Regions from separate parts of the Streptomyces sp. NBC_00878 genome, predicted to be linked through region 3. Evidence: riboswitches for the same ligand, from Rfam matches in the RefSeq annotation. Region 3 holds a riboswitch; each other region holds the start of a gene.
The links. A riboswitch is a leader RNA that binds a small molecule or an ion and turns the genes downstream of it on or off. The one in region 3 is predicted to bind thiamine pyrophosphate.
Positions count from the first base shown of each region.

Region 1 (3,268 bases), 2.3 Mb from region 3:
CACATGCCGGATGTCCGACTGCGCGAGCACCTCCCCGATGCGCCCGAACCGCCAGACCCCGTCGACCTTGAGCCCGCGGGCCGTGATCGCCGCGACCGGGTAGGCGAAGAAGAGCCCGAAGAACGCGACGGGCACGGCCATGAGACCGAGCCGGGCCGCGCTCCCCGTATGCGGGCGCGTGCGAGGGCGCGTACGGGGGCGTGGCCGTCGGCGCGCGGGCGGCTCCGCCTCGGCGCGACGCTCTACTTCAGTACGAGCGAGGTCCATGACTTGACCCACTCGTCACGGTTGTCGGCGATCTTGGCGGGGTCGAGGGTCTCGGGGTTCTGGGCGGCCGGGCCGAACTTCGTGAACTCGGCGGGGACCTTCGCACCCTCGACGACGGGATACACGAACATGTTCAGCGGCATGTCCTCCTGGAACGCCTTGCCGACCAGGAAGTCGATGAACGCCTTGCCGCCCTCGGTGTTCTTGGCGTTGCTGAGCAGGCCCGCGTACTCGACCTGGCGGAAGCAGGTGCCGTCCGCGACACCGGTCGGCGCGGTCTTCGGGATCGGGTCGGCGTAGATGACCTCGGCGGGCGGGGACGAGGCGTACGAGACGACGAGCGGCCGGTCGCCCTTGGCCTTCTTGCCACCGGCGGACCCGGAGAACTCCACGTTGTAGGCCTGCTCCCAGCCGTCGACGACCTTCACGCCGTTGGCCTTGAGCTTCTTCCAATACCCCTGCCAACCGTCGTCGCCATACTTCGCGGCGGTCCCGAGCAGGAAGCCGAGACCGGGCGAGGACGTCGAGGCGTTCTCGGTGACGAGCAGGTTCTTGTACGCGGGCTTGATCAGATCGTCGAAGGACGTCGGCGGGGCCAGCTTGTGCTCGCTGAAGTAGGCCTTGTCGTAGTTGACGCAGATGTCACCGGAGTCGATGGGCGTGACCCGGTGCTTGTCCTGGTCGACCCGGTACTCGGCCTTGATGCCACCGGCGCCCTTGGCCTCGTACGACTGGAACAGCCCGTTGTCGAGCGCCCGCGAGAGCAGCGTGTTGTCGACGCCGAAGAAGACGTCGCCCTGCGGGTTGTCCTTGGTGAGGATGGCCTTGTTGACGGCCGTCCCGGCGTCGCCGTCCTTCAGAACCCTGACCTTGTACCCGGACTCCTTCTCGAACGTCTTCAGTACGTCCTTGGTGTAGGCGAAGGAGTCATGGCTGACGAGGGTGACGGTCTTGGATCCGGAGCCCTCGTCGCCGGAGTCGGACGACCCGCACGCGGCGAGCGTGACAAGGCCGAGCCCCACGGCCACGGCCGTGAACTTCCTGGTGGTGCTCACTGAATTCCTCCTGGGGGTGACCAGGAAGAGACGCGGCCCTGCCCGGGACCTCGGTCGGTTCCCGGGCAGGGCGCAACAGCTTGAGTAGTGACCGAACTTCCTACCCAGAATGACCTGGGCAAGGTTCAGAGGGTCTGCGGGCTGTCCCGCACTCTCAGCGCTGTGGCGCTCCCCTGTCGGAATATGAAGATTTGACTGGCGATGTGCTTACGGAGGCCAGACTACCTCCCGGCCACCGGCCGAAACCCACCGCTCGGGACTACCGCTCGGTACCCACCGCTCGGCGCCTACCGCTCGGTCGCCGCGAGCTGCCCGCAGGCTCCGTCGATCTCCTGGCCACGGGTGTCCCGGACGGTGACGGGCACTCCATGGGCGGCGATCGCCTCGACGAACGCCTTCTCGTCCTCGGGCCGCGAGGCCGTCCACTTGGAGCCGGGTGTCGGGTTCAGCGGAATCAGGTTCACATGCACGGGCTTGCCCTTGAGCATCCGCCCGAGCCGGTCGCCGCGCCACGCCTGGTCATTGATGTCGCGGATGAGCGCGTACTCGATGGAGAGCCGGCGCCCGGACCTGGCCGCGTACTCCCAGCCGGCGTCCAGCACTTCCCGTACCTTCCACCGCGTGTTGACCGGGACGAGGGTGTCGCGCAGTTCGTCGTCCGGTGCGTGCAGGGAGATGGCGAGTCGGCACTTGAAGCCCTCGTCGGCGAACCGGTGGATGGCGGGGACGAGGCCCACCGTGGAGACGGTGATCCCTCGCTGCGACAGCCCGAGCCCGTCCGGCTCCGGGTCGGTGAGGGCCCGGATGGACTGCACGACCCGCTTGTAGTTGGCCAGCGGCTCGCCCATCCCCATGAAGACGATGTTGCTGAGCCGCGCGGGCCCACCGGGAATCTCCCCGTCCCGCAGCGCCCGCATCCCGTCCACGATCTGGTGCACGATCTCACCGGTGGAGAGATTCCGGTCGAGGCCGGCCTGTCCGGTCGCGCAGAACGGGCAGTTCATCCCGCAGCCCGCCTGCGAGCTGATGCACATGGTGACCCGGTCCGGGTAGCGCATCAGCACAGACTCGACGAGCGTGCCGTCGAAGAGCCGCCAGAGGGTCTTGCGGGTGGTGTCCTCGTCGGTGGAGAGATGCCGCACGACCGTCATCAGCTCGGGCAGCAGCGCCTCCTGGAGCTTGGCGCGCGACCCCGCGGGGATGTCGGTCCACTGCTCCGGATCGTGCGCGTACCGCGCGAAGTAGTGCTGCGAGAGCTGCTTGGCGCGAAACGGTTTCTCACCGATCGCGGCAACGGCCTCTTTCCGCTCGGCGGGCGTGAGATCGGCAAGGTGCCGCGGCGGCTTCTTGGCTCCGCGCGGGGCGACGAAAGTGAGTTCTCCGGGCTTAGGCATGGCCGTACCAGTGTCGCAGACGTACGAAGAGGGGCTCGCCACCCTGTGGACAACGAGCCCCTCGTGCACATCTCTGCAGGTCAGCCAGCCAGGCCTTCGGCGGACAGTCTCAGCCCGACCCGACGAAGATCACCATCAGCAGCCATACCACCGGAGCCGTAGGCAGCAAGGAGTCCAGGCGGTCCATGATCCCGCCGTGTCCCGGCAGCAAGGTGCCCATGTCCTTGATGCCCAGGTCCCGCTTGATCATCGACTCGCCGAGGTCGCCGAGGGTGGCGCTGGCCGCGACCGCGAGGCCGAGGAGCAGGCCCTGCCACCAGGTGCCGTCGTCGACGAGGAACTGCATGCACACCGCGCCCGCCGCCATGGCGAAGGCGACCGCGCCGAGCAGGCCCTCGCGGGTCTTGCCGGGGCTGATGCGCGGGGCGAGCTTGTGCCTGCCGAAGCGCCAGCCGACCGCGTACGCGCCCGTGTCGCTGACCACGGCCAGCAGCAGGAACGTGAGGACCCGCCGCGCACCGTCGTCCGCGGTGAGCATCATCGCCACGAACG
Region 1 is NZ_JAPEOK010000001.1:2,984,257-2,987,524, forward strand. Features, by position in the region: gene OHA11_RS12190 (iron ABC transporter permease) at 1-141, opposite strand, end outside; gene OHA11_RS12195 (thiamine ABC transporter substrate binding subunit) at 243-1,322, opposite strand; TPP riboswitch at 1,402-1,507, opposite strand; gene rlmN (23S rRNA (adenine(2503)-C(2))-methyltransferase RlmN) at 1,610-2,716, opposite strand; gene OHA11_RS12205 (phosphatidate cytidylyltransferase) at 2,826-3,268, opposite strand, start outside.
Region 1: linked by a shared signal. The riboswitch ahead of OHA11_RS12195 (thiamine ABC transporter substrate binding subunit) and the one ahead of thiC (phosphomethylpyrimidine synthase ThiC) in region 3 are both predicted to bind thiamine pyrophosphate.

Region 2 (3,268 bases), 2.7 Mb from region 3:
CGATGACCTCCAGCTTGACGAGGTCCGTACCGAGCGCCTCACGCGCGAGACGGGCCGTCAGAACGGCCTCCCCGGCGGTGAAACAGCCCGCGGTGTTCGGCAGCACGCGGATGCCCAGCCGGTCGAGCACGGACAGCACCGAGCCGTGCGCCTTCGGGCTCACGCGGCGCATCGCGACCGTCGTCAGCTCGGTGCCGGACGCGACGAGCGAGCGCTCCAGGACGTCGAGGCTGGGCGCGCCGCCGGTACCCATGATCAGACGGGACGTGAAGGACGTACCGCCGAGGACGAAGGGGTCGTCGGCCATGGGTCAGCCTCCTTGGACGGCGGTGAGGACTTCGACGCGGTCTCCCTCGGAGAGGAGGGTCTTCGACCACTGCGCGCGCGGGACGACGGTTTCGTTGAGGGCGGCGGCGACACCGGAGGGGGCCGCCGTGAGCGCGGCGACGAGGGTGTCGAGGGCGGTGTCCGCGGCCAGCTGCCGCCGCTCCCCGTTGACGAAGACGCTCATGCTCGTACGCGCTGCTCCGACGCTCATGCGGGCTGCTCCGAGAGCGCGGCGGTGCCGAACCGCCTGGGCGTGAACGGGCGGGCCTCGTCCGGGAGTTCACCGGTGGTCAGGGCGTGCGCCATGGCGTCCCCGGTGACGGGCGTGAGCAGCACACCGTTGCGGAAGTGGCCGGTCGCAAGGAGCAGCCCCGGGAGCTCGGTCGGGCCGAGCAGAGGCGCGTTGTCGGGGGAGCCCGGGCGCAGTCCGGCCCGCGTCTCGGTGAGCGGCAGTTCGGTGATGCCGGGGACGAGTTCGTGGGCGTCCCGCAGCAGCTCGTACACGCCGCCCGCGGTCACCGTGGTGTCCCAGCCCAGCTCCTCGCTGGTCGCGCCGACGACCAGTTCGCCGCTCTCCCGCGGCACCAGGTAGATGTGGCTGCCGCGGACGACGGCACGCACGCTGCGGCTCAGGAAGGGCGCGTACCGCTTCGGGATCGCCAGCCGCAGCACCTGTCCCTTCACGGGGCGCACCGGTGGCAGCACGTCGCCGGGGACGCCCGCGAGGCGTCCGCTGAGACTGCCCGCGGCGAGGACGACCTGGCCCGCCGAAAGCGCGGTGCCGTCCGTCGTCACGACGCCGACGGCCCGGTCCCGTACGACGGTCAGGCGGTCGGCCCACGTCCAGTGGAAGGTCACCCCGGCCCGCTCGCAGGCCGTGACCAGGGCCGCGGCGAGCCGCCGCGGATCGACCTGGTGGTCGCTGTCGACCCGCAGTCCGCCGCGCACGCCCGGCGCGAGCATCGGCTCCAGACGCCGGCACTCACGGCCGCTGAGCCACTCCGACTCCAGGCCCGACCGGCGTTGCAGGGCGTGCACTTCGCGCAGATGGGCACGGTCGTCGGCGTCGAGCGCGACGGCCAGCGCGCCGCACTGCCGGTATCCGATGTCCTGGCCGGTCGCCTCGGTCAGCTCGGCCGCGAAGGCCGGATAGCGGCGCGCCGAGGCCAGATTGAGGCCGAGCAGCGTCTGCTCGCCGTAGTGGAGTTCGGTGACGGCGGCCAGCATCCCGGCCGCGACCTGCGCGGCGCCGCCGCCGGGTTCGGGATCCACGAGCGCGGTCGTGAACCCGCGCTGCGCGGCCCGCCAGGCCGTGACGAGGCCGATGATGCCGCCCCCGACGACCAGGACGTCCGAGGTACGCGATGCCTCGGGTGAGGTGCGCGATGCAACGGGCGTATCGGATGCGTCGGGTGTCTCCGGTGTACGCGACATGGGCGTCCAGCCCCTCCCTTCGCCGGCATGACCCGGATCAGGTTCGTACGGTCGGAGGCCGTCCCAGCCTCCCTCTCAGCCCGGTGCGTCCGGACTCCCGCGAGTGCTTTACGTTGGCCACCCTAGCCCTTCGCCCCGACAGCCTGTAAGGGAGCCCTCACGCATGGCCCGCTCGCTCGACGGCCTCGTCCTCTCACCGGTCGCCGACCAGGCCCCGGGCCAGGTGGGGACGTGCACCCGCTTCGCGTACCACGAGAAGGACGGCGAGATCTGGGCCGAGTACGCGGGCGGCGACGTCGTACGCGGCCACCTGGTGGGCACGCGCGAGGACGACCGGCTCGACTTCCGGTACGTCCAGCTGAAGGCGGACGGCACCACGTCGTCGGGGCACTGCGTCTCCCTGGTCGTCGACCTCGCCGACGGGCGGGTACGCCTGGAGGAGACCTGGGAGTGGGAGTCCCAGGAGGGCAGCGGGACGAGTGTGGTCGAAGAGGTCACCGACGCCTGACGCTGTGCAACAGCTCACTGATCGTGCCCCCTGACCGACGATTTCGCGAGTGTCTATGGTGATCAGGTGAGTGAGCAGACGCAGGGGCGGACGCAGGGACAGGGCCCGGCGGCGCGACGCGGCGCCGTGATCGTCGGTGCGGGCATGGCGGGCGTCCAGACGGCCGTCGCCCTGCGGGAACGGGGCTTCACCGGAAGCGTGACGCTGATCGGCGCGGAGCCCCACCAGCCGTACGACCGGCCCCCGCTGTCCAAGGCCGTCCTGCTCGGAAAGGCCGAGGGCTCCGCCTTCGACGTCGACTTCGAGGCCCTCGACGTGGAGCTCCGCCTGGGGCTCGAAGTGACCGGCGTACGCCCCGCGCGGCACGAGCTCGACACCGGCGACGGTCCGGTTCCGTACGACGTCCTGGTCGTCGCCACGGGAGCGGAACCGATCCAACTGCCGGGCGCCGAGGGCGTACCCGGCGTCCATCTGCTGCGCACGCTGGACGACGCCGAGCGGCTGCGCCCCGTCCTCGCCCGGCAGCACGACATCGTCGTGGTGGGCGCGGGCTGGATCGGCGCGGAGTTCGCCACGGCGGCGCGCGAGGCGGGCTGCGCGGTGACCGTCGTCGAGGCCGCCGACCGGCCGCTCGCGGGCGCGCTGCCCGACGACGTGGCCGCTCCCATGGCCGCCTGGTACGCGGACAGCGGGACGGTGCTGCGCACCCACGCGCGCGTGCAGCGCGTCGAGCCGGGTGCGGTGGTCCTCGACGACGGCTCGCGGCTGCCCGCGGACGCCGTCGTCGTCGGCATCGGGGCCCGGCCCGCCACGGCCTGGCTGGCCGGCTCCGGGATCGACCTCGGCGCCCATCGCGAGGTCGTCGCGGACGACCGCCTGCGCACCTCCGTACCGGACGTCTACGCGGTCGGCGACTGTGCCTCGTTCCCGTCGGGCCGCTACGGAGAGCGCCTGCTGGTCCACCACTGGGACAACGCCCTCCAGGGCCCGCGCACGGTC
Region 2 is NZ_JAPEOK010000001.1:8,042,251-8,045,518, forward strand. Features, by position in the region: gene OHA11_RS34865 (thiazole synthase) at 1-307, opposite strand, end outside; gene thiS (sulfur carrier protein ThiS) at 311-511, opposite strand; gene thiO (glycine oxidase ThiO) at 535-1,761, opposite strand; TPP riboswitch at 1,759-1,872, opposite strand; gene OHA11_RS34880 (hypothetical protein) at 1,925-2,269, shown strand; gene OHA11_RS34885 (NAD(P)/FAD-dependent oxidoreductase) at 2,414-3,268, shown strand, end outside.
Region 2: linked by a shared signal. The riboswitch ahead of thiO (glycine oxidase ThiO) and the one ahead of thiC (phosphomethylpyrimidine synthase ThiC) in region 3 are both predicted to bind thiamine pyrophosphate.

Region 3 (3,268 bases):
TCCTCGGCCGTCGCCCCCGCAGCCGCCGTGCCGCCGAACTGCTCGGTGATGCTGTGGCTGATCTTCATCGAGCAGAACTTCGGCCCGCACATGGAGCAGAAGTGCGCTGTCTTGGCGGGCTCGGCCGGGAGGGTCTCGTCGTGGAACTCCCGGGCCGTGTCAGGGTCGAGGGCCAGATTGAACTGGTCCTCCCAGCGGAACTCGAAGCGGGCGTCCGACAACGCGTCGTCCCACTCCTGTGCGCCCGGGTGTCCCTTGGCGAGGTCCGCCGCATGGGCCGCGATCTTGTAGGTGATGACGCCCGTCTTGACGTCGTCACGGTTGGGCAGGCCCAAGTGCTCCTTGGGCGTGACGTAGCAGAGCATGGCCGTGCCCCACCAAGCGATCATCGCGGCACCGATGCCGGAAGTGATGTGGTCGTACGCCGGCGCGACGTCCGTCGTCAGCGGGCCGAGCGTATAGAACGGAGCTTCATCACAGATCTCCTGCTGAAGGTCGATGTTCTCCTTGATCTTGTGCATCGGGACATGCCCCGGGCCCTCGATCATGGTCTGTACGTTGAAACGCTTCGCGACCCTCTTGAGTTCCCCGAGCGTCTTCAACTCCGCGAACTGCGCACGGTCGTTGGCGTCCGCGATCGAGCCGGGCCGCAGCCCGTCGCCCAGCGAATACGTGACGTCGTAGGCGGCGAGGATCTCGCACAGCTCCTCGAAGTTCTCGTACAGGAACGACTCCTTGTGGTGCGCCAGGCACCACGCCGCCATGATCGAGCCGCCGCGCGAGACGATGCCGGTCTTGCGGTTCGCGGTCAGCGGGACGAACGGCAGACGCACACCCGCGTGGACGGTCATGTAGTCCACGCCCTGCTCGGCCTGCTCGACGACCGTGTCCTTGTAGATCTCCCAGGTCAGCTCTTCGGCCCGGCCGTCGACCTTCTCCAGCGCCTGGTAGAGCGGGACCGTGCCGATGGGGACGGGGGAGTTCCGCAGCACCCACTCCCGGGTGGTGTGGATGTTGCGGCCGGTGGACAGGTCCATGACCGTGTCGGCGCCCCAACGGGTCGCCCACGTCATCTTCTCGACCTCCTCCTCGATGGAGGAGGTGACCGCGGAGTTGCCGATGTTGGCGTTGACCTTCACCAGGAACCGCTTGCCGATGATCATCGGCTCGATCTCCGGGTGATTGACGTTGGCCGGCAGCACGGCCCGGCCCGCGGCGATCTCCTCGCGGACAACCTCGGGAGAAACGTTCTCCCGGACAGCCACGAACTCCATCTCCTGCGTGACCTCACCCCGCCGGGCGTACGCGAGTTGCGTCACCGCCTGTCCGTCACGGCTGCGCCGGGGCTGGCGCGGGCGCCCCGGGAAGACCGCGTCGAGGTTGCGCAGTCCGCCGCGCGGCGAGGTGTGCTTGATCCCGTCGTCCTCGGGGCGGACGGGACGGCCCGCGTACTCCTCGGTGTCACCGCGGGCGATGATCCAGTTGCCGCGGAGGGGTGCGAGACCCCTGCGTACGTCGGTGTCGACGGTCGGATCGGTGTACGGGCCGGAGGTGTCGTACAGCGCGACCGACTGCCCGTTGGTGAGGTGCACCTGCCGGACCGGCACCCGCAGGTCGGGGCGCGAACCCTCGACATACCCCTTGTGCCAACCGATGGACTTCCCGGCCTCGCCGTTCTGAGACGGGGAACTCCCGGACAGGGTTCCGTTCGCCTCGCTGAAGGCAGGCATGCGTACGTCCTTGTTGGTCATGAGACCTACTCCCTACGCCGGCATTACCCGGTAACAGGTTCGGCGGTCGGCGCAGCGATTTCCGTCCGGCGATGTTCCACGTGAAACATCGCGTCTACGGAGGTCAGCGCCCTCTCAGCCCGGTGCTCCGAGCTCCCGCGTGTGCAAAGGTGCCTCCACGCTAGCGTCAGATGTGGCGCGGTGAACAGTGGGCCCGGGCTGTTCTTGCGATGATCGGTCGGTGACCACGACGCAGCAGCCCCCGCTCCCGCCGCCCGAACCGCCCCACGGACACGGCCACGACGGCCATGGGCATGGCGGCGAACCCGGGCACGGACCCCACGGCCTCGGACCGGGCGGCGGAGGCGGCCGTCCGGGCGGTGGCAACGGTGACGCGCCGGGCGGCGGCGGGCACGGCCACTCGCACAGTCATGGACCCGCAGCGCCCGTCTCGATGCACCTGCGCAAGGTCATCGCGGCCGTGCTGATCCCCTTCGCGGCTGCGGTCGTCGTCGGCCTCGTGGTGCTCTGGCCCGGTGGCGCACCGGGGCACGAGCGCACCGGTGTCGGCTTCGACCGGCAGACCCAGCAGGCCACGGTGACCAAAGTCGACGCGGTCGACTGCAAGTCGGTGAACGCCTCGGGAGGGACGCCGACCGGCGACACCTCGACCGCCGAGGGCTCGTCGGCGCAGCAACAGGCGTCCGGCACCTGCAAGAAGGCGACGGTCCGGGTCGACACCGGCAAGGACAAGGGCCGTACCTTCACGGAGATCGTCCAGCCGGATTCCTCGCGGCAGTTGAGTCAGGGCCAGGAGGTGATCGTCGCGTACGCGCCGGACGCCCCCAAGGAGCTCCAGTACGCGGTCACCGACGTGAACCGCAAGCTCCCGATGGCGTTGCTCGCCGGCATCTTCGCCCTCGCCGTGGTCGTGGTGGGCCGGATGCGTGGCGTCATGGCGCTGATCGCGCTGGCCGTCAGCTTCCTCATCCTGACGTTCTTCATCCTGCCCGCGATTCTGCAGGGCTCGAATCCCCTGGTCGTGGCGGTGGTCGGGGCGAGCGCCATCATGCTGATCGCGCTCTATTTGTGCCACGGACTCTCTGCCCGGACCTCGGTGGCGGTGCTGGGCACCCTGCTCTCCCTGCTGCTGATCGGGCTGCTCGGCTCGCTGTTCATCGACTGGGCCGCGCTGACCGGTAACACCGACGACAACACCGGCCTGATCCACGGCCTGTACCCGTCCATCGACATGAGCGGTCTGCTGCTCGCGGGCGTCATCATCGGTTCGCTCGGTGTGCTCGACGACGTGACGGTGACGCAGACGTCGGCGGTCTGGGAGTTGCACGAGGCCAATCCGACGATGGGCCGGCGCGGGCTGTACCGCGCGGGCATCCGCATCGGCCGCGATCACATCGCGTCGGTCGTCAACACGCTCGTCCTCGCCTACGCGGGCGCCGCCCTGCCGTTGCTGCTGCTCTTCTCCATCGCGCAGAGCAGTGTGGGGACGGTGGCCAACAGCGAGTTGGTCGCCGCGG
Region 3 is NZ_JAPEOK010000001.1:5,318,845-5,322,112, forward strand. Features, by position in the region: gene thiC (phosphomethylpyrimidine synthase ThiC) at 1-1,751, opposite strand, end outside; TPP riboswitch at 1,744-1,900, opposite strand; gene OHA11_RS22830 (YibE/F family protein) at 1,972-3,268, shown strand, end outside.